3 regions of the Alteromonas sp. ISO5 genome follow, and region 2 is predicted to be linked to each of the others. Evidence: predicted binding sites of a transcription regulator. Region 2 holds the regulator's gene; each other region holds the start of a gene.
The links. The regulator sigma-54, encoded in region 2, starts transcription at its own class of promoters, with help from an activator protein. The targets are predictions, from matches to a motif close to GTTGGCACGNNNNTNGNNT.
Positions count from the first base shown of each region.

Region 1: flgA (flagellar basal body P-ring formation chaperone FlgA) is a predicted target of sigma-54. The motif match lies at 1,694-1,712, and genes of this name have one in related genera.
Region 3: AC2T0J_RS19300 (kinase) is a predicted target of sigma-54. The motif match lies at 3,776-3,794, and genes of this name have one in related genera.

Region 1 covers NZ_CM176572.1:3,314,112-3,321,472, reverse strand. The annotation lists gene AC2T0J_RS14810 (CheR family methyltransferase) at 1-706, opposite strand, end outside; gene AC2T0J_RS14805 (chemotaxis protein CheV) at 746-1,672, opposite strand; gene flgA (flagellar basal body P-ring formation chaperone FlgA) at 1,818-2,552, shown strand; gene flgM (flagellar biosynthesis anti-sigma factor FlgM) at 2,668-3,009, shown strand; gene flgN (flagellar export chaperone FlgN) at 3,021-3,452, shown strand; gene AC2T0J_RS14785 (LPP20 family lipoprotein) at 3,727-4,203, opposite strand; gene AC2T0J_RS14780 (flagellar assembly protein T N-terminal domain-containing protein) at 4,497-5,678, shown strand; tRNA gene AC2T0J_RS14775 (tRNA-Arg) at 5,720-5,795, shown strand; gene smrA (DNA endonuclease SmrA) at 5,881-6,477, shown strand; gene AC2T0J_RS14765 (hypothetical protein) at 6,525-6,662, opposite strand; gene purL (phosphoribosylformylglycinamidine synthase) at 6,842-7,361, opposite strand, start outside.
Region 2 covers NZ_CM176572.1:2,821,673-2,829,033, forward strand. The annotation lists gene AC2T0J_RS12645 (mechanosensitive ion channel family protein) at 708-1,742, shown strand; gene AC2T0J_RS12650 (HPr family phosphocarrier protein) at 2,454-2,726, opposite strand; gene rapZ (RNase adapter RapZ) at 2,726-3,571, opposite strand; gene ptsN (PTS IIA-like nitrogen regulatory protein PtsN) at 3,596-4,054, opposite strand; gene hpf (ribosome hibernation promoting factor) at 4,070-4,357, opposite strand; gene AC2T0J_RS12670 (RNA polymerase factor sigma-54) at 4,382-5,860, opposite strand; gene lptB (LPS export ABC transporter ATP-binding protein) at 5,928-6,653, opposite strand; gene lptA (lipopolysaccharide transport periplasmic protein LptA) at 6,650-7,222, opposite strand; gene lptC (LPS export ABC transporter periplasmic protein LptC) at 7,191-7,361, opposite strand, start outside.
Region 3 covers NZ_CM176572.1:4,303,777-4,311,137, reverse strand. The annotation lists gene AC2T0J_RS19315 (sugar phosphorylase) at 1-789, opposite strand, end outside; gene AC2T0J_RS19310 (glycosyltransferase family protein) at 793-2,016, opposite strand; gene AC2T0J_RS19305 (HAD-IIB family hydrolase) at 2,025-2,849, opposite strand; gene AC2T0J_RS19300 (kinase) at 2,849-3,727, opposite strand; gene cmoB (tRNA 5-methoxyuridine(34)/uridine 5-oxyacetic acid(34) synthase CmoB) at 3,886-4,857, opposite strand; gene cmoA (carboxy-S-adenosyl-L-methionine synthase CmoA) at 4,874-5,602, opposite strand; gene AC2T0J_RS19285 (response regulator transcription factor) at 5,776-6,408, shown strand; gene add (adenosine deaminase) at 6,415-7,361, shown strand, end outside.

The DNA of each region.
Region 1 (7,361 bases), 490 kb from region 2:
GTTGCAGTATTTTTTGTTTCAGTTCTGTAGAAAAATAAATCAGTACATTGCGGCAAAAGACAATATCGAATTTGCCCAACGAAGAATAGCTATGTAACAGGTTCAGGCTGCGAAAACTCACCATACGACGCACTTCAGGTTTCACCTGCAGCATACCGCTGGCGTGCTGCTGGAAATATCTTTGCCGGCGCTCAGCAGACAAACCACGGGCCAGAGAAAGCTCATCGTATACGCCCTCTTCACACTTACGCAGCATATTACTCGACAGATCCGTTGCCAGAATCTCAGCAGATAACGATCCGCTGCCGGGATTGTTACGCTGATATTCCAACAGCGACATGGCGATGGAATAAGGCTCCTGGCCGGAAGAACATGCCGCACTCCAGATTCGAATACGCCGTTGCCGGGTGGCAAGTGTCGGCAGAATTTGTCGGATCAATAGCTCAAACGGATAGCTGTCCCGAAACCAGAGAGTCTCATTGGTGGTCATGGCATCGATAACCTGCTGCAGTAATCCGCGATCGCGACCGGAAATGGATTGCCTTAACAGTTCGTCAATGTTGGTTAATTGCCGCTCGTGCAACAACCCGCCTAAACGACTGCGCACTAAATACTGCTTATTATCGCCAAGCACAATACCGCACTGTTGTTCCAAAAACTCACGAAACTGGCGGTACGCGTCAGGCGATACATCCTTATTAATCAATCAGTTAATGCTCCATTGAATCAGTTAATGCTCCATTAATCATGCTTCAGGGCCCAGCCATTTCTGCACGGCAGAGGCCAGTTCGTCAGGATGAAATTTGGCAATAAAGTCGTCAGCACCCACTTTCTTTACCATTGCCTGATTAAACACACCACTCAGCGAGGTATGCAGAACCACATGCAGTTTTTGCAGCTCTGGCGTATTTTTAATCTCGGCCGTAAGGGTGTATCCATCCATTTCCGGCATTTCAATATCAGACACCAGCACCCCGACCTTGTCGGTGACATCGCCGGTTTCAGCGGCAATCTCTTTCAGTCGCTTGAGTGCTTCCAGGCCGTTTTTGGCCATTTCAATTTCAAGCCCCAGCGTGGTTAACGCCCGTTTCACCTGATTTCGCGCTACCGAGGAATCATCAGCGATAAAAATAATCTTATCTTTATGGGCATCGGTATTCAGCGTAGAGGCCACTTCCTGGCTAACTTCGGTATTCAGCGGTGAAATCTCATTAAGAATTTTCTCAACGTCGAGAATTTCGACCAGTTCACCTTCGACTTCAGTAACCGCTGTGAGGTAACTGGCACGGCCAGTTCCCTGAGGCGGCGGCATGATGGCATCCCAGTTGGTATTGATAATGCGTTCAACAGCACCTACCAGGAATCCCTGAACTGAGCGATTGTATTCTGCGATTACAATAAAGGAAGTTTTGAGATCTTCGATTCTACGGCCGCCAGTGGCCATACTTAAGTCGATAACCGAAATGGTCTGGCCACGAATATGGGCAACGCCTCGTACCAAGGGATTGAGCTTTGGCATAGATGTGAGAGCCGGACACTGCAGCACTTCTCTGACCTTAAACACGTTAATGCCGAATCGCTGCCGACCGTTTAAGCGGAACAGCAACAACTCCAGCCGGTTCTGGCCGACCAGTTGCGTGCGCTGATTAACCGAATCTAAAATTCCAGACATACTTCACCTCGATATTTCAATGTGGGCATAGAGTTTGCGTGTTTCCTGTTTAACAGAGGTGGCGTCAATAAACTGTCGCGGCTGTTCTGATTAGCAAAACTCGCTGATTTATATTTAATAATAGTCAAAATGAAAACATCTGAACATGAAAATATTGAAAACATTACTTTTGCCTGCGCGCCTGGCTTTCATATTGACTACAGGTATCACCTTAGCTCACTTTGACGCAATTGCCCAACAAAACGCTAGCACGCCGCACGAGCGCCTGACAAATGCGGTTAAAGCGTTTCTGGAAAACCGTCTGGCGCCGACCCGGGAAACCGATTTGGCGGATAATTTAAGCGTCGAAGTAACGCCCATAGACAGTCGCATTAATATACCAGAATGCACGGTACCTTTTAGCTTTGATGTGGATCCTGCCACGCTGCAGCAGTCATATCTCAATGTACGGGTAAGTTGTGATAGCAACAACTGGTATTTATTTTCCAGTGCCAAAGTGACCCGCACCCGCACTATCGTCGTCACGGCCAGTATGATTAGCCCGGATACAGTCCTGTCGGCAAGCCATTTATCGCTCGCTGAGGTCGACATTAAGCAGTTGCGGCACACTCCTTTCACGTCACTGAATGACGTCGTAGGAGCACGGCTGAAATACCGGGTCAGAGAAGGTCAGCCGGTGCAAAGTAATATGCTATGCTTTATCTGTAAAGGTGATAGAATCACCATTAGCGCCAACGCGGGTGCTATGAAGGTAAAAACCTCTGGCATCGCCCGTCAGGATGGTGTGATTGGCGACACCATTGAAGTGGTGAACAGCAGTTCTAACAAGTCTGTCATTGCTGAAGTTGCCAGCACCCAGGAAGTCGTGGTGAATTTGTGATAAGGTTGCTATAAATACCGCGTTTTTTGATGTGAAAAATACGCAATTGAGCCTAAAGAAATTCTGCCTGCAGCCGATATATATATTGAGGTCTAAAAGGTAGTGGAAATTAATTATGGCAATTAACAACATAAACAATGGCTTACCCAAAGCGCCTGTTGACAACAACAAGGTCAACAGCCAGCAACAGCCACAACAAAATAAGACGGCTGCGCAGCAAGCGGCCACATCTGTAGCTCAGGCTACTAATGTGCCGCGTCAGGACTCAGTGTCGCTGACTCAATCTGCACAGCAATTAAATCAGGTACAGAAGAAAAGTGCCGAAGCGCCTGTGAACCAGGAGAAAGTCGATAAGCTTAAGAAAGCCATCCAAAGTGGCGAGTACAAGGTTGATCCGCAATCACTGGCGAAAAAGATCGCACGCCTGGAATCGGAGATTTTTGGGTTTAAATCCTGAAGTAACAGATAATGACGGCAACACTCACTGATCAATTAACGCAACAGACTGACAATCTTGCATCACTCAAGGCGATGCTGGACAAGGAGTTGCATCTGATTAGCTCCAGGGATGCCGAAGCGTTAATGACGCTGCTCAAAGAAAAAGAACAATTGCTCGGTGCTATCCAAAACCTCGACGATGCCATTAACCCACAGTTGCAGACGCTTCAGCAAGAAGCCCCCCTCACCGAGGACATTCAGGCCCATATCGACCAGGCAAAAAACTTGCTCAGCGAGTGCCAGTATTGTACCGAAGTTAACCAGCTTGCCGTTGAGCAAGGTCAGTTACGTTTGGTTCATTTGCGTAACCTGATGATGGATGTGCGGGCCAAAGAGTCCCTGACCTACGATAAAGCTGGTAAAAAGAAAGGCGGCTTTTCTGGTAAAGGCGTCAGCGCTTAAGTGTCTCACTGTTCTACTGATTTTCTTCAGGTAACTTGATTAGGTTATCTGCCCCATTTGTCCACCAGTTTCCCAACAGATATTGGCTTCCGCCGTTAACCGACGGGTAAGCAGTGAATTTAGCGTAAAAAAACGAAGCACTGAGTGACAGAGCACGGCAATATTCCTGACGGGCGTATAACGAGTTCCATGTTACCTCACCTCTCCCTGAGTGAAAGCGCTGGATAAGCGCTAAACCAGCGCTGTTAAGAAGTTTTCAACAACCGGAATTCTCTTAATAATACTTCACTGTTTTTAAGCGTTGTGGCCGGGCTGTCGACACATAAATGTTATACACCTGCTGCATGTCGAGTTCCAACTCAGTTGCGTAGGTATCCTCTCCCACCGGATAAGCTTTCACTACCTTTGCGCCGCGGATCACTCCTTCAACGGAGGCCTGCAACTGCGCATTGTTCACAACCATGTTAGCCAGTGACTGTTGGCCATTTATGCGTTGCCCGTAGACCTGTTCAGCCAGTTCACGGTAGGCATCGAGTTTTGATGCTTTCATTGCCATGATATTTTTCTCTGACTCGGAGCCACCATGCTGTGATGCTATTGGTGCATACCCCACCGCGGTTAGCACCGGGTATTCGTCAGGTGCAACGGTTTCCCATTCGACATGCTTATCGAACATGGATGTGCAGCCACTGATAATAAACAGGCAGCCAAACAACCCAAGCGCCTTGTTAATGTGTCTTAAAACCGTCATAAAACCACCGTATTTTTGTGCAGTCTGAACAGTGCTATTGCCTGCCGTGCGAGGCAAGGCGGACAATCACTATGTACTTGTCAAACGATAGCAATATTTATGCCCAATGACCGAATGAATTTTGGGAACGATATATGCAAAGCTTCATACAACAAAGGCTTGGCGAGTCATTGGATTGACACCTTGCATACCGCTCCTGTCATCAGGGGCTTTTTGTACCAAGGTCGCAGCAAGACAGTGCCAGCGAAGAACAGCGCATTGCAACAGCAAAGTAAGTGGTGAGAGAAATAGCAATGAAGACAATGTACACACTGATTACCCGGCTAACCGCCTTTTTGTCGGCGATAACCTGCCTGCTGTTGGCCCTCACTGGGCAAAGTTATGCCGTCTGGTATGAAACCCAGGGGCAATCAGTGGTATTAAACGGCAATAAGGTCCAGGCGAAACATCAGGCTACGGAAGAAGCACTGCGTCAGGCAATGTTATTCGCCGGCGCTTCGGTGCGCAGTGTTCAGCAGCTCACTGATGGCTTACTCAACGATGATCGCCTTGAAGTCAGCGCATCCGGAGAAATTCGCCAGTTACAGCTTATCTCAGAAACCTGGCATGAAAATGCGGTAACGGTGCGGATCCGTGCTGACATTTTCCCCAGTCAACAACAATGCTCCGCCGCCCCCTTCAGCAAAACCATTGCCACTAGTTACTTCCCGCTACTTGAGCGCCAGCATGCTCAGGATGGTCAGGTTCAGGAGCTGGGTCGTTTGGTCACCGCCCGGTTAAAACGCGAATTCGATCAATCAGCACAACATGCTGTGATCAGCAGCGTCGAACCCTATGTGGTGCACTGGCAGTCCAGACAAATTCGCGATCAGGCCACGGCCCTCGCCACCCAAACCAAAAGTCAGTTTGTTCTCACCGGTGTGATTGAGGATCTCAGTGTTTACCGGCCAACAAGCAATACGTTAGCTTTCTGGCGAGACGACACGGCAACCCGGAGTTTTCGCTTGAAAGTGGAGCTTATCGACGGTATTAACGGTGCACCGTTGTTAGATAAAACTTATGAGACCGAATCGGAATGGGAGTTCGATCGCTTCGCGCAACTCGATGCGTCTTCCAACCAATTCTGGCAAAGCGCCTACGGCCAGGCCCTGCAAAACCAACTACGCCAGTTACAAAGCGATGTAGACTCGACACTGGCCTGCGTCCCGGCAACAGGACGGGTGATCAGTATCAACGGCGGCAATGAGCTGAGTGTTTCACTGGGTCGCCAGCACGGCCTGAAACCCGGCGATACCCTGTCGATATATCAGATTCAGGAAGTTACCGACTATCGAGGGGTTAAATTTACCCAGTATCACCTGTATCCTGAAGAGGTGACGGTGGTCGAAGCCTACGCCGATAACGCAAGGGTGAAAGCCGCCGAAGAGGGCTTTCTGGCCAATATTCAGCCAAACGACTTCGTTGCCAAGCGTTAGGGCTTTAGATTTTCGCAGGCCTATCTATAATAGCGTTTCGTGTCCCCATAGTTTAACTGGATAAAACAAGAACCTCCTAAGTTTTAGATCTGCGTTCGAGTCGCGGTGGGGACGCCAACCAATTGCTACAGCTTCGATAAGTACTGAACTTTAACGCCAGTCACGCGTAATACTAATAAGAAACTTAGTGGTCGGGGGATTTATGTGGGACGACGATCAGGATTTTGAACAACCGGATACCTTTCAGGATTTCCTGCAACAAGTCGGTGATGTTAAACCGATAAAATCTGACGACAAGGTTCATCTCCAGCAAACCCAGCAAGCTATCGAAAAACAAATGCGCCGGGAGGCCTTACTGGCTCAGAAGCCCAAAGAAAGTCCGTTAACCTTTGAAGGGGTGAAACCGGTCAAGCCGGACGATTTTCTTGAATTTAAGCAGGCCGGAATACAGGATGGTGTTTATAAGAACCTGCGCCAGGGCAAATATCCTATAGAGCAAAAAATTTCGCTGGCAGGGCTCTCATTGCGGGACTCCAGCGTAACGCTGTATCAAAAAATCAATGCTGCCCATGAACGTGGCGTGAGAACCTTGTTGATTCAACACGGCAAGGGAGAGCAAAGTCAGCCCTTCCCCGCTTTGAAAAAATCTTACGTAAATCACTGGCTGCCGCAGTTTAATAACGTGATTGCCTTTCATACCGCCCAACCTATGCATGGCGGGCTTGGTGCTACTTATGTGTTATTGAAGAAACACCCTAACCAAAAGATGATAAATCGCGAAAAGCAGGCAAAACGATAACCTGCCATAAATGACATAATTATCGTTAACTAATTAATTTTTATTAATTATTTAGAGGTATTTTGTTGAACTTCGGTAGCTGTTTCAGCTGACTGGGCGGAGGTTCCAAACGCTGCTGTAACGATCATAAGCAGCACTGCAACAGCCACGCCGGTTAAGCCGAAACCTTTTGAAGAACGATTCATATTCGTCTCTTATTATTTCTAGACCACTGTAAAATTGAGCACAGCGATGTTAACTCATCCCCTACAAGTCCTTGTAACCACACAGCATTCCATACTGCTTGCACTACTTTAATGCAGTAGAAGGGCGCTGGCAAGGTGTCTGGACAAATATTTGACACCTTACCGTCATTTTTTTGAAATTAATCAACAAAACGCCGTGCGTTGCGGAAAATTCGCATCCACGGTGAGTCTTCCTGCCACTCATCAGCACGCCATGAGTTCGTGACAGCTCTGAATACCCGCTCAGGGTGTGGCATCATAATGGTACAACGACCGTCGTCGGTAGTCAGCCCGGTTATGCCCATCGGTGAGCCATTCGGATTTGCCGGGTACTGTGTCGCAACTTCACCGTAGTTATTCACATACCGCAGTGCTACCTTGCCCTGCACAGACTGCAGATCAGCCTCTGTGGCAAATTCAGCTCGACCTTCGCCGTGAGAGACTGCAATCGGCATTCTTGAGCCCGCCATATCGGCAAACAATACCGATTTGGATTGCTGAACCTCAACCATGGCAACCCGTGCTTCGAAGCGCTCTGACTTATTGGTGACAAAGTGCGGCCAGTGAGTTGTTCCCGGGATCAGAGATTTAAGGTTAGACAGCATCTGACAACCATTACAAACCCCAAGGCTGAAGGTATCGTCGCGGTGGAAGAAACCT
Region 2 (7,361 bases):
TTTCTGGATAGCGTTAATAGCCGCCTTCATTGTTATTAATGAAACCCTGGTGGACTGAATATTCGCGATATCTGTTGGCGGCTATGGTGCGGCAGAGGGGTTGCGAAGGTTACACGCTTTTTAACAATCGACAGCCTGCTATTTGCTGTAGGTTTCAGAGCAATTCGGGGCTTTACAGGTGGTGGGGCTAACTACCAGCCTGAAGCGCTCCACACCAGGCAAGGCGGGTGGTTGCAGGTTTAGTGGGCCTAAATCAAAAACATCCAAAGCAGTATAAATGGCGCACAAGCGCTGCCCGAAGGGGTCGTCATGAAAGCATTTTACTCTTTGTCACAGCCCTTTTACATAGAACCACTAGGTCTGCAGAGTTGTTTCGCATTAAAATGCTTTCATATAGACCAAAATTCGTACAACAAAAATCAACACGCCCTAGCAGTTGCGGTCATCTATTTTTAGGGATATTGGGGCATGCAACACTCTCACTTTATACACCGGCCCACACCTCCTTAACGTATGCTATGGCACTTATTTTTGTACCGATCCACGTGGGATGGATGGGCGCGCTAACCGGTGGGGCTGCATTTGTGATGACGAAGCTAGGGTTAAAGGTGCTGAAACGCTAAATCACCGGAGAGCCCCCGGTGTTTCTGATCTATTCGGCGCTAAACCGATTATAATTAACAGGATTTGCGCAAAGGAAAAAGACAATGGAATCCTCTACCAGTGAACTGGTTAGCTCTTTAGATACGTTCTGGCAGGCTTTTATGGTTAAGCTGCCCGCCATTGCTCTGGGCTTGTTAGTATTGATGCTGACCGTATGGTTGGCCGGCCGGCTCTCTGCTGCGCTTATAAAACCAATAGGGTATCTTTCTTCAAGTCCGCTATTGCGCTCGGTGAGCCAGCGGGCGTTAAGCCTGGTTTTCATTCTGTTTGCGCTTTACGTTTTTTTAAAACTCTCTGGCCTTACTGAATTTGCGGTAGCCATAATGAGCGGTACCGGAGTGTTGGGATTAATCCTTGGTTTTGCTTTTCGGGATATTGCAGAAAACATGATAGCCAGTTTGTTACTAACGGTGCAGCGCCCATTCCGCATTGATGATGTAGTGCAAATCAACAGTTATACCGGTGTAGTGCAAAAGGTGACCACGCGGGCCACCACGCTGGTGGACTTTGATGGTAATCATATTCAGATCCCCAACGCCGTGATTTACAAAGGTACCATTAAAAACCTTACCGCTAATCCCAAAATGCGCGGCCAGTTTACCTTAGGTATAGGTTACGATGCCGACTGTCAGCGGGCTCAGCAGTTGGCGTTGCAGCTCATTGGCGAACACCCTAATGTACTTAAAGAGCCGGAGCCGTTAGTACTGGTTGATGAACTTGGCTCGGCAACAGTAAATTTGAAGGTGTATTTCTGGATCAACGTAGAAAATACCAGTGTGATTAAAATGGCGTCGGTACTAATGCGCGATCTGGTAAAACGGTTTACTGACGAGGGAATTAGTATGCCGGACGATGCCCGTGAAGTGATATTCCCGCAGGGCGTGCCGGTAACTATGGTGGATATTCAGGATCAGGACACCCCCCCTGAACCGGTCAAACCAAGCCCTGTCAGCAAACCTAAAGCCGTTACAGAGGACACCGCTGCTGCTCATGATGATGTCTCCAGCGAAAATGATGATATCCGCCGGCAGGCAGAAGAAGCGAGAGCGCCGGAGCAAGGCGCTAATATTTTGTCCTAGTGCTTTCCAGCCCCTTATCGTATTAAAAATCCTCTCACAAGGGGCTATGAGACCTGCCAGGCTTCTGCTTTTAATGTTCTGTTAATGTTGCTGCAAAGTTTTATTCATCCTTTCGAACTATAGTTAAATCAGTCAACCAGCAGGAGTTCGATATGACAATTACGCGATTCGTGCCAAACTTTATGACATTGACTATCCTGATGACCTCGTCAGTCGCAGCATCGACTATGAATGGGCGAAACGAACAGCTCATACCACAAGGTGCAGTGGATCTCACTATCAGTCAACAGGCCAGCGGAATTCAGGCGAGCGACGTATATGGAGCGCCAAAGACAGTTTTTGCTGCGCCTGTCTGCAATCCAAATAGTTTCGCAGTGGGCAAGCTAGTAGAGCCATATCGGTTAGTTTGTGAGTACTTTAGCCCCGTGCAGACGCACAGTAAACAGACTTCAATTACAGAGTTCCAAATATCTCCCAGCATAGGGAAAACGGTAACATTCAGAGGCTGGTCTGCATGGAGTAGGGATGGCAATGCTCCACCTCCAGGCCACTACGATACGGATTCAGCGGATAATCGTCATGTGAGACTGGAATTTAGATTTGGATTCCATGTGAATCAAAACGGCCGGCTGCAAATGCAATTAAATGATTAGTCTTCGTCATTCGCAGAGAAACCACAGATAACCACTTCACAGTGGTTATCTGTTTGTGCTACTCATCTTCGTTAAAGCGTCCGACAATCAAATTTTCCACCGCCGCCATGGCGGCTTCGGCATCCGGGCCTTCGCTGATCACATCAACCTGTTCACCCTGATGACTTTCCATCAGCATTAAGCCCAGCACGCTGTTGGCATTGGCTTCTTTATCGCCTTTTTTTAGGGTGATTTCGGCATCAAACTGATTGGCCAGTTGCACTAACTGAGTAGCGGCCCGTGCATGCAGGCCAAGCTTGTTAACAATGGTAAGGGTTTTTTCTACGCGCATTATCGGTTTAACTCCCGGTGACGAATTTGCACATCAGGGTGTTTATCGCCGTATATTTTGGCCAGTGACTGCGCGACAAATACGGAACGATGCTGGCCACCGGTACAACCAATGGCAATGGTGACATAGCTGCGATTATTTCGCTCCAGATGCGGCATCCAGGTATCCAGCAGGTTTTGAATTTGCCAGATAAATTTAGTCACAATGGGCTGTGAACCCAGAAAAGCTTCTACCGGTGAATCCAGGCCGGTAAGGTGCTTAAGATCCGGCTCCCAGTGCGGGTTGGGGAGAAAACGAACATCAAACACGTAATCGGCATCTTTGGGAATACCATGCTTAAAGCCGAAAGATTCAAATACCAGCACCAGCCTGGAACTCTTTTTACCCAGAATACGCTCGCGGATAAGCTCCGCCAACTGATGAATGGATAAGCGGTCGGTATCAATATAGAGGTCAGCCCGCTCGGTGATGGGCGCGAGGAGTTCTTTTTCTGCCTGTATTGCATCAGCCAGGGATTTATTCAGTTTGGCCAGCGGGTGCAGGCGGCGGGTTTCACTAAAGCGCTTCACCAGCATGTCATCACTGGCATCCAGATAGACAATGGTCATCGACCAGGATGAGGGCAGATAGTCGAGAATCTCGACTAATTCATCGGGATCCTTTGGCAGGTTACGCACGTCGATACTCACGGCTACCTGATCGTATTCGTCGACTACGGTATGGGTGAGCGTTGGGAGCAAGTTTACCGGAATGTTATCAACGCAGTAGTAGCCTAAATCTTCCAGGGCCCTTAGCGCAACGGATTTGCCGGAGCCGGAGCGCCCGCTGATAATAATGAGTTTCATGGTTGTGTCAGACTCCCTGCCGGACTATTGTTCAGCCTGGTCGCATAGTGCGGCGATAACCTGTTCCTTCGATTCGGCGTTACGGATCGTTTTTACAATGCTTTTCTGGCTTAACTTACCGGCGATAGTTGCGAGCGTTTGCAGATGCCCTTCGGTTTGGTTTTCTGGCACCAAAATGGCAAAAAAGATATCCACCGGTTTATCATCAATGGCGTCAAAGGCAATAGCCGGGGTGGTTGTTACTACCACAGCTGTTACTTTGGAAAGGTTAGCCAGTCTGCCATGGGGCAAGGCTATGCCATTACCAATGCCGGTGCTACCCATTTTTTCCCGGCTGAGCAGGGCATTGAGGGCGTCTTCTTTTTGAATTTCGGCGTTGGTTTCGGCAGCAATATCACTGATGATTTCTAAAATTCGTTTTTTACTGTTGCACTGGACCGCACATTCAGTGCGATCCAGGCTAACTAAGGCTTGAATATTCATAAGGTTAAATTGGGCCTAGTGCTTTTTGAGCTTTTCCTTATGCTTTATTACCTGGCGATCGAGTTTGTCGATCATACTGTCTATCGCAGCATACATATCCTGATTTTCTGACGAGGCAAATACTTCCGCTCCACTTAAATGCATCGTGGCTTCGGCTTTTTGAGTAAGCTTTTCCACGTTGAGGATCACATGCACATTGGATATGTGATCAAAGTGGCGCTCCAGTTTAGTAAACTTGGTATCAACATAATTACGCAAAGAATCGGTTATCTCGATGTGATGACCTGTAAGATTTATTTGCATAGTTCGTCTTCCTTATATTTCGGCCTAAATAAGGCTCTTGCGTTGGTTAGACGGTGGAATCGACAAGGATTCCCGGTATTTTGCTATTGTTCGCCGGGCAACTTTAATACCTTGATCGGCCAACAATTGAGCAATTTTGCTGTCGCTTAGTGGTTTACTGGGCTTCTCGGCGGCAACCAGTTTTTTGATCAGAGCGCGGATGGCAGTGGATGAACATTCTCCGCCAGACTCAGTGGCTACGTGGCTGGAGAAGAAGTATTTCAACTCAAAAATACCGCGAGGGGTGTGCATGTACTTTTGGGTAGTAACCCGCGAAATGGTGGATTCATGCATATCGACCATCTCGGCTACGTCATTGAGGACCATAGGCTTCATCATTTCCGGGCCGTGTTCGAAAAAACCCATTTGCTGCTGCACAATGCAGTTAGCTACCTTGAGCAAGGTTTCGTTACGCGACTCCAGACTCTTAATGAACCACTTGGCTTCTTGCATGTGCGAGCGAATAAACTGGGAATCTGAACTGTTACGGGCCTGGCGGCTCATGGCAGCGTATTGTTGATTTACGCTCAGTTTTGGCAGACTGTCCGGGTTAAGTTCAACCACCCAACGACCTTTTTTCTTGGTGACCGATACGTCAGGAATAACGTACTCAGGTTCCTGGGTAATTAGCGCACTACCTGGACGCGGATTAAGGGTTTGCAATAAGCGCATCGCTTCTCGCAAATCGTCTTCCTTCAGGCGTGACTTACGCATTAAGGTGCGATAGTCCTTGCTGCCCAGCAGGTCGGCATAGTCTTCGATAAGGATCTTTGCTTCCTTGAGCCATGGCGTGTCGGGAGCAAACTGTTTTAACTGGACCAGTAGACACTCCTGAGGGGTACGTGAACCTGAGCCAATGGGGTCAAACATTTGAATCCGCTTTAGTACGCATTCAATTTCGTCGGCTTCAACCGGCTCTTCCATATCTTCAGTATTGACGCTCTGCAGGATATCTTCAACTGTTACCGTTAAATAGCCTGATTCGTCAATTGAGTCGATAATCGCAATGGCGATTGCGCGGTCTACATCACTGAAGGGCGTCAGGCGCATTTGCCAGAGCAGGTGGTCCTGGATGTTGTCGGTAGTTTCACCCTGAAAAACCTGGTCATCGTCATTTGAAGCCGGGCCAGGCGCAGGCGCCGATGATGCTGAGTAATATTCATCCCAGGTGCTGTCGATAGGGAGTTCATCGGGCAGTTCGTTTTTCTCGAGCGCCTCGTTGGTGTCCATGCTGGTCTCGGTACTGGCCGTTGCGGCGGCATCGGCTTCAGCATCAAGCTTGCTTTTCTCTATAGTATCGTTGTCGCTGGTGTCATCAACTTCCAGTAACGGATTCGAATCGAGTGCTTCCTGGATTTCCTGTTGTAAATCCAGGGTAGAAAGTTGCAGCAGTTTAATCGCCTGCTGCAATTGTGGCGTCATAGTAAGTTGTTGACTAAATTTGAGCTGTAAAGATGGTTTCATCTACTTCTGTTCTTAACGCCTTGCTTGTTATTGATGGGGACAAAACATGTTGTCTTTATGTATCTAACTATAGCCTGAATTGCTCACCCAGGTATACATCCTTGACCTTTTGATTACTCAAAACCTGTTCCGCAGTGCCTTGGGCGATTAATTCACCCTGACTGACAATGTAGGCTTTTTCACAGACGTCAAGGGTTTCCCGTACGTTGTGGTCAGTAATCAGAATACCAATTCCACGGTCACGAAGATGTTGTATGATCTTCTTTATATCATTAACCGAAATTGGATCAACTCCCGCAAAGGGTTCATCGAGCAAAATAAATTTCGGATTGGCTGCCAACGCCCGGGCAATTTCTACCCGACGCCGTTCTCCTCCCGACAAACTCATCCCTGTACTATTACGTATATGGTTGATATTGAATTCATCAAGTAGGGCATCCGCTTCATTTTGCTGTTCGGCAGACGAAAGGTCCTTGCGTGTTTGCAATATTGCCATGATATTGTCAAAAACCGTTAACTTTCTGAAAATAGAGGCTTCCTGGGGTAAATACCCAATCCCATTGCGGGCACGTTCGTGCATGGGCTGACGGGTCAGATCCATCTCGTCGATGCGAATATCGCCTTTATCCAGCGCCACCAGGCCCACAATCATGTAAAACGTGGTAGTTTTGCCGGCGCCATTGGGGCCCAGCAGGCCAACTATCTGGCCGGCAGACACCTCAACACTGACATCCCTTACTACCTGCCGGGACTTATACGACTTAGCTAAGTGGGTGGCGGTTAGGGTGGTCATTCGTTTTCATTATCCTGTTGGTCGCCCGTGTTGTCACGGGCCTTGCTTTCGTCGCGCACGGCTTCAATGTCTTCCAGACTAAATACGGTGCGCACCCGGCCATCCTCACTGCCGCTGCCGTCACCGGTGGCTTTAAGTTGTTCTTTTTCCATGTCGTAAACGATGGTTTCACCTTTTACCACACTGGTATTCTGATTTAATTCGGCATCGCCAGCCAGAGAAATGGTGCGATTAGCTACTTCATAACGGATTTCAAATGCGCGGGCTTCAACTACCCGGCCATCGTCCAGGGTCTGGCTGTAGACAGCAGGTTTTCCGGTAGCGATAAATACTTCCTTGCCTTTGCCGCCGCCGGCTTCTACTTCAACCCGGTCGGCCTTAATGCTAAGTGAGCCCTGGGTAACCTGCACATTATCAATCAGAATGGACTTTTTATTTTTACCATCCAGGAACTGCGACTCGGAAAACACCTCGATGTCTTTTTTGAAATCAGATTTGGCTGCCAGCACCACGGCCGGCGATAGTGCCAGCGACAGGCTAGTTAGCAGGGGAATAAGTCGTTTGCACATGATGATTCAACTCATAAGTTTTATTCAATAGGTTGGCGCGAAGTCCGTTACTCAATATCAGGAAATCAGGCCCCGAAATTTCCACCCTGGCTTCGGACACCATGGTTTGTTGGTCCAAATCTATCTCAAGGTAGTCAGT
Region 3 (7,361 bases), 1.5 Mb from region 2:
TTCATGGGTTTGTGGTAGGTTAATGCATTTAGTACCAATGATTTTCCATAAAAAGGCCACCGCATCCAGGCGGAATAATTTGGCGCCGTTATCAATGTAATGCTTGATGATTTGAATAAAGGTGATCAGCACCTTGGGGTTTTTAAAGTCAAAATCCACCTGATCATGACTAAACGTACACCACACGTGCTGGGTACCACTAGCGGTTTCAGTTTCACGCAGTAACGGACTGGTACGCGGGCGGGTCACATCAGTTAAATCCGCCGTTGGATCGGCCGTTAAAAAGAAGTCACTGCCTGGGCCTTCGCCTTTAATAAAGTTGTCAAACCACATACTGCGGGATGAGCAGTGGTTAATCACCAAATCAAACATCAGGCCGTATTCCGCGGCAATGCGATGTACGTCCGACCAGGTACCCAGTGATTCGTTTACACTTGAATAGTTTATTACTGAAAAGCCGTCATCGGAGCTAAACGGGAAGAAGGGCAGGATATGTACCTTGTTTACGGTGTTTTTGCAGTAGGTATGTAAAAACCTGAACAGCGTAAACAACGGTGACTCGTGTTCGTTGATCACGCTATCACCGTAGGTGATCATTACGATATCCTGCTCGTCCCAATAATTTTGGTGCGGCTCGGGGATCACTATGTCATCTTCCTGGTTCAGGCCGATAGTGTTCATCAGCTCTGTGGCCAGCTCGCCAATCGGCGTGCTGGTGACCACATCTGCATAAATAAACTGAAGATGATGACTAATTTTCTCGTGTAAGTAATCCCAGCGTTTTGTCATTGATTATCCTTTAAATTCTTCTGTGTCAGCTTCAACCGCTTCGAGCAGGCGATCAAGAATGTCGGGTACCGCACTGGTTACGCGGTTCCAGCTTGGAATAAACGGAGTTTCCATTGGGTTTTCAAGGAAATGCTGACCCGCTTTCATAATGTTACTGGCAAACATTTCTACGGCTTTTTCTTCGCTGTGAATATCCAGTGACAGGCCGTTCATTACCGCATCGTTGTGGTAGGTTTCAACGAAGTCCAGGGCAATCCGATAATAAGTCGCTTTAATCGAGCGGAACATTTCATTACTGAACGACTGCCCCTGAGTAGCTAACTTACGGAACAGGGCTTTGGTAATATCGATAGACATCTTGGATAAGCCGCCTTGTTCGTTATTCAGCGACAGATCCTGGTGTTTATGATCGTAGGTTTCGGCAATATCCGCCTGACACAGGCGATTATGTGAATAGTTACGATGCATTTCCGACAGTACGCCAATCTCCAGGCCCCAGTCACTCGGGATCCGAATATCGTTAAGTACGTCGCGACGGAAGGAAAACTCACCGGCCAGCGGGTAGCGGAAGCTATCCATAAATTCGATGTATTCGTTGTCACCCAGTGTGCGTTTGAGCGCGCGCAACAACGGTGTTACCAGTAAGCGGGAAACGCGGCCATTGATTTTACCGTCGGCGACCCGGGCGTAATACCCTTTACAGAATTCATAGTTAAACTGTGGGTTAGCAACCGGGTAAATCAGACGAGCAAGTAAGTCGCGGTTGTAGGTAATAATATCACAGTCGTGCAGGGCCACGGATTCCGCTTTATTAGATGCCAGAATGTAGCCCATGCAATACCATACGTTGCGGCCTTTGCCGAGCTCTTTAGGAGCAAGGTCGAGAGCCTGTAGTTCTTCATCAATGGCTTTTAAGCGTGGGCCGTCGTTCCACAAAATTCGATGGTGCTGTGGCAACTTGCTGAAAAAGCCCTGGGCGTGACGATACTGCTCCAGATTGGCCCGGTCCAGTCCGATAACGATTTCAGACAGGTAAGGGACATTCGTCAGTTCGTCAACGATATGACCTAGTGCCGGTCCTTCAAGCTCTGAAAACAGTGATGGCAAAATGAGCGCCATTGGACGTTTCTGAGAAAAGCGTAACAGCTCAGCTTCGAGTGCTTCAGTCGAGCGGCTGGCGAGATTGTGTAGCGTTGTCACGACACCGTTTTGGTAAAAATCGGCCATGTGTCCTCCTAATCTTTCAATGAAAGCAATTGTGTAAGCATTTCTGTCCAGCCCTCAGGGCCAAGTTGTGTGCTGGTATATATATTATCTTTTTTATCCAGTGGAGGAGGCTCGTGCGTGGGCGATGCAATGCGCACGGCTATATCTGCCGCTTCCATCATAGCGATGTCATTCTTGCCATCACCTAGTGCAATAGACGTTGCCGTAACCGCCGATTGCCGTCGATACTCTTCCATAAACCAGCTTAGTGCCTTACCTTTAGTACAGTCTCCGGAAATATGGATGAAACGGCCGCCTTCCAGCGGAGTCGCACCACGTTCTCTGACTGATTCGATAAATTCGGCTTTGCGAATATCACTACCAAGCCACATTACCGGTTCGCCAAATTGGCGTTTGGCTGCTAAGCGGGCTTCGTCCTCGCTCAAACCGGTGGCAGCCATTAAGTCTTCGGTGCTCATTTCGCTAAAGTGAGTAAACTCTCCCGCAAAATCAGCTTTAACTATTTCAAGTAATTTTAACCAGTAGCCCTTGGAAGATATAAAGGACTTACACCAAAAACCATCCTGCCAAATGGTGCCGGCCGGTTTTTGTTTAAAAAAGCCGTGCGGAATATAAGCCGCTGCGCCATTTTCCACCACGAACGGGCCGTTCAAACCGATCTTTTCCCGCAGTTCGGTCATCTCCGCGAAGGTTTTGCTGGTATTTGGTATCACCGGTACTCCGCGCGCCGCAAGCGCATCCAGCGTGGGCTGGGCGGCGGCAAAGCTATAGGTATGATGATCCAGCAAAGTGCCGTCCATATCAGTAAAGATCACAGTACTTGATTGATCCATTAAACAGCCTTTTCTACATGAGTGATTTGACGGGTTTCATCCAGATGGTAAACGTAATTACACTGCGCCGGCAATGTTTCCAGGCTATGCTCTGTTAAGCGTTGATAATGCTGTATAAACCGCTCGATTTCCAAATCGGTCATAATGCCACTGTGCGTTTTATTTGAACCCAGTTTAGCAGCTAGCTTATGTTCCTGCTCTTTACGCCAGTTATATACCTGATCAAAAGAGGGCGCTTTGAGCATTACCCAGAACGCCATTTGTTCAAACAGGGTCTGGTAAGACTCAGCCAGCTGTTTATTAACATAATGACGCCAGGTTCCTAGTGGATCTTCGTCGTGCTCCAGTGCATTAACCGGATCAGCCAGCTGGGGCCTGGTTTGCGGTTTTACACCCCAACACCAGCCCTCAACCAGCACGATGTCTGGTGGCGAATGGATAACCGGCCATTCCACCACCGGAAATGGGTTGTCGGTAGCCTTGTTGAAGCGTGGAATAGAGACAGTACCGTAGCCTCGTAACCGGTCGAAAGTGGTTTGCGCCAGTGCAACATCGTGAGTACCGGGTACGCCCCGGGTGGCGAGCAGCGGGTGTACTTTTATCGCCAGCGCGTTGCGGCTCGATTTATCCAGGTAAAAATCATCCAGCGATAACGACACCACATTGAGCTTTTTGAACTCGCTGAAATAAAACACTAAAAAGTCACACAGCGTCGATTTTCCCGAGCCCTGGCAACCATTAACGCCAACAAAAAATGGCTTCTTTGCACTAATTTGGTGCTCATGGATTTCATCTGCCAATGGGATGAACCATTTTTGTGCAATGTCGCGGTAGCTATCCGGAAGTTGATGCGCCGCAAGAAATGTAGAAATGTCCATAAAGCTGCCTTAGTTATTGATGATTCGCACAGCATACTTGTAATTTTGTTACAACATCTGTGCCAATTCAGTCGATAATTACTGCTTAACGATCCCTTTTGGTTATGATTGCACAAAAAGCGATCGAAAGCAGGTGTTAGCATGCTTTAAGAAGCGGTTTATCCCTTATTCGCTATAATTACCGCCCGTTTTGGGGCTGGGTAACCCTCAATCGTTTTAGAAGGGTCTTCAGGGTCAAGAAAGTCAGCCAGGGAATGGTTGGTCATCCAACTGGTAGCGCGTTGCTCTTCGGTGCTGGTTACACACTCATCCACCACCTGGCAGTCGGTAAAGCCGAGCCGCTTTAACCACACTAACAGCGCTTTTGAGCTGGGTAAAAACCAGACATTGCGCATTTGTGCGTAACGGTCGCCTGCCATTAATACTGTTTGTTCGTCACCATTGACTACCAGCGTTTCTAGCACTAACTGGCCGCCTTTGCGTAATTGTGACTTAAGTTGTTGTAAAAACTCCATGGGATCGCGGCGGTGATAGAGCACCCCCATGGAAAATACGGTATCGAATGCGCCCACCGGTTGCATCTGTTCAATACCCAGAGGTAAAAAGTGAACTGGTGCGTCGCCGATAAAGTGCTTAATTGCTAAGAACTGGATAAGGAATAACTGGGTAGGGTCAATACCATAAACTGCGGCGGCACCTTCGCCATACATGCGCCACAGGTGGTAGCCACTGCCACAGCCTACATCCAGTACCTGTCGGCCTGCCAGCGGTGCGAGATGAGGCAATACCCGCTCCCATTTCCAGTCGGAACGCCACTCTGTATCAATGTGAATGCCGTGAACGTGATACGGCCCTTTACGCCATGGCATAAACTGTCGGAGCAATCCCTCAATCTGCTTTTGGGTATAGGTGTCGATGTCTGCTGCTGCCCCGATGGTAACGGACTCTTTAAAGTTCAGCGAACTGACATCAGTGGCAGGTAACCTGGCTACCAGCTTTTGCCACTTTTTAAACTCACCATGCAGCGCAGTGCTGTGCCATTCATCCATTTGCCGGGGCAGGGTATTGAGCCAGTGTGCCAAAGGCCCATTGAGCAGATCTTGATAGCAGGAGTGAAAAAGTTCAGACATAAATACTTAACCCGGGTTATTTAATTGCCACCAGTGACATGAAATTAAAACAGCGATACCACATTACTACATCAACAAAGCCCGCTTCTTTGAGTCGTGCCTGGTGAATATCAAACGTGTCAATCAGCATCACATTTTCAAGGGCTGCCCGTTTCTGGCTGATCTCAAGCTCGCTGTAACCGTTCTGGCGTTTAAACTGCAGGTGCAAATTGTTAATCACTTCGTTACCGCGGTCATCATCGTGTCGAATTTTTTCTGAAATAACAAAAATGCCGCCGGGTAACAGCCCGTCATAGATTTGTTTAATAATAGCGGCCCGTTCCGGTGGCGGAATAAACTGGAGGGTAAAATTCATGATCGCCATAGAGGCATTGGTAATCACTTCCGATTGCGCAAAGCCTTGTTTCACCGTAATGGGGTTAGGCAACTGAAAAGCGTCTACCTTGCGCTGACAACGTTCAACCATAGCGGCAGAGCTATCGACTGCAATAATATTGCAGTGGTTTTCGGGGCAACGGCGTGACACAGAAAACGATGCAGCGCCTAATGAGCAGCCCAAATCATACACGTTGGTATTGGCTTTCACGTGACTGGCCGCCAGTTGACCAATGGTTTCGATAATGGTTTGGTAACCGGGAATAGAGCGGCTAATCATGTCGGGAAATACATCTGCTACGGCATCATCAAACTGAAAATCGCTGACCTGCTCCAGGGGCGTAGCAAACAGATTGTCTTTATTCGGCACGATAATTTCTTCTTTATTAGCATTTTGAGCGGCAATTTTACCCGGTGACGGCAGAAAACCAAGCCTGCAGATAAAAATAATCGGTAATACAGCATTCTTTACTTCAATCGTTTAAACTTTAGTATTAACCTATACTGATTGATAATAATGACAGCAACCGAGGCTCCTATTTAATGAAGTTTATAATTGCCGACGATCATCCGCTTTTCAGGGAAGCTTTATCGGGCGCGTTAACGCCGTTATTTGAAGGACTGGAAGTTCTTGAAGCTGAATCGACGGATGCACTGATTGAACTCATTGACCGCACCAAAGAGGTTGACCTGCTGCTACTGGATTTATCCATGCCGGGCGCCAACTGGTTTGATACGCTCACCACAGTAAAGCAACGTTGCCCAGCATTACCCATTGTGATGGTTTCAGCCAATGATGATATAGATGTTATTTCACAGGCAATTACGCTGGGTGCAAAAGGTTATATCACTAAAGCAACACCAACCAAAACCATAGCCGAAGCAATTGATATTGTGCTGAGCGGTGAGCAGTGGTTACCGGCTGATATCGCCGAGAAAATGGCTTTCAACAGTGGCAATATGAATGACATGCTGGAGCGTTTTAAAGAGCTGACGCCGAAGCAGGTATTAGTACTAAAATACGTTCGTGCCGGCATGATGAATAAACAGATTGCCCACGAAATGAACGTTACTGAAGCAACAGTGAAAGCGCATATCAGTGCGGCGCTTAAAAAACTCGATATCAATACCCGCACGCAAGCGGTGTTGTTGATGGACAAGTTACAGATTAACTGATCCATTGTGATAGACACCCGGCTTCCTCTGGTGGATATCCACCGTCATCTCGACGGCAATATCCGCCCGGAAACAATATGGGATCTTGCCACTAGGCACAACATTTCACTTCCCGCCAATGATCTCGGCGAATTACGGCCGCTGTGCCAAATCCAGGATAAAACCGCTGATTTGCTGGCGTTTTTGGCGCGGCTGGATTACGGGGTTTCTGTGTTGGCAGGTACCGATGCCTGTTACCGCATTGCCTATGAAAATATGCAGGATGCCAAACAGGCCGGTCTTGACTACGTCGAACTACGGTTTTCCCCTTTTTATATGGCGCAATCTCATCAGTTAAACGTAGCCGATGTGGTGGAAGCAACCATAGCAGGCTGTGCAGACGGCAGCCGCGATTTTGCTATTCGACATAATGTAATTGGTATCCTTAGCCGCACCTTTGGTACGGTTGCCTGCACCAAGGAACTCAACGGCTTGCTGGCGCACAAAGACCATATCACGGCATTGGATTTAGCCGGTGATGAGCTGGGGTATCCTGCGCCGTTGTTTGTCGAACACTTTAACCAGGCTCGGGACGCCGGCTGGCACATTACGGTTCATGCCGGAGAGGCCGATGGCCCGCAGAGCATCTGGAATGCTATTGAGTTACTGGGTGCCAGTCGAATAGGGCATTGTGTGGCCGCTAAAGACGACGAAAGGTTGCTCGCGTATCTGGTGGAGCACAACATTGGCGTGGAAAGTTGCCCCACGTCAAATTACCAAACCGCAACAGTGGTGGATACCGCTAATCACCCTATGAAAGCCTTTTTAGAGGCGGGTGTGGAGGTTACCCTTAATACCGACGATCCAGGTGTGTCGGCCATTGATATTGGCGATGAATACCAGGTAGCCAAAGAGGTTATCGGGTTGAGCGATGAGCAACTGCGGCAAATTCAGATTAATGGCGTTAACCAGTC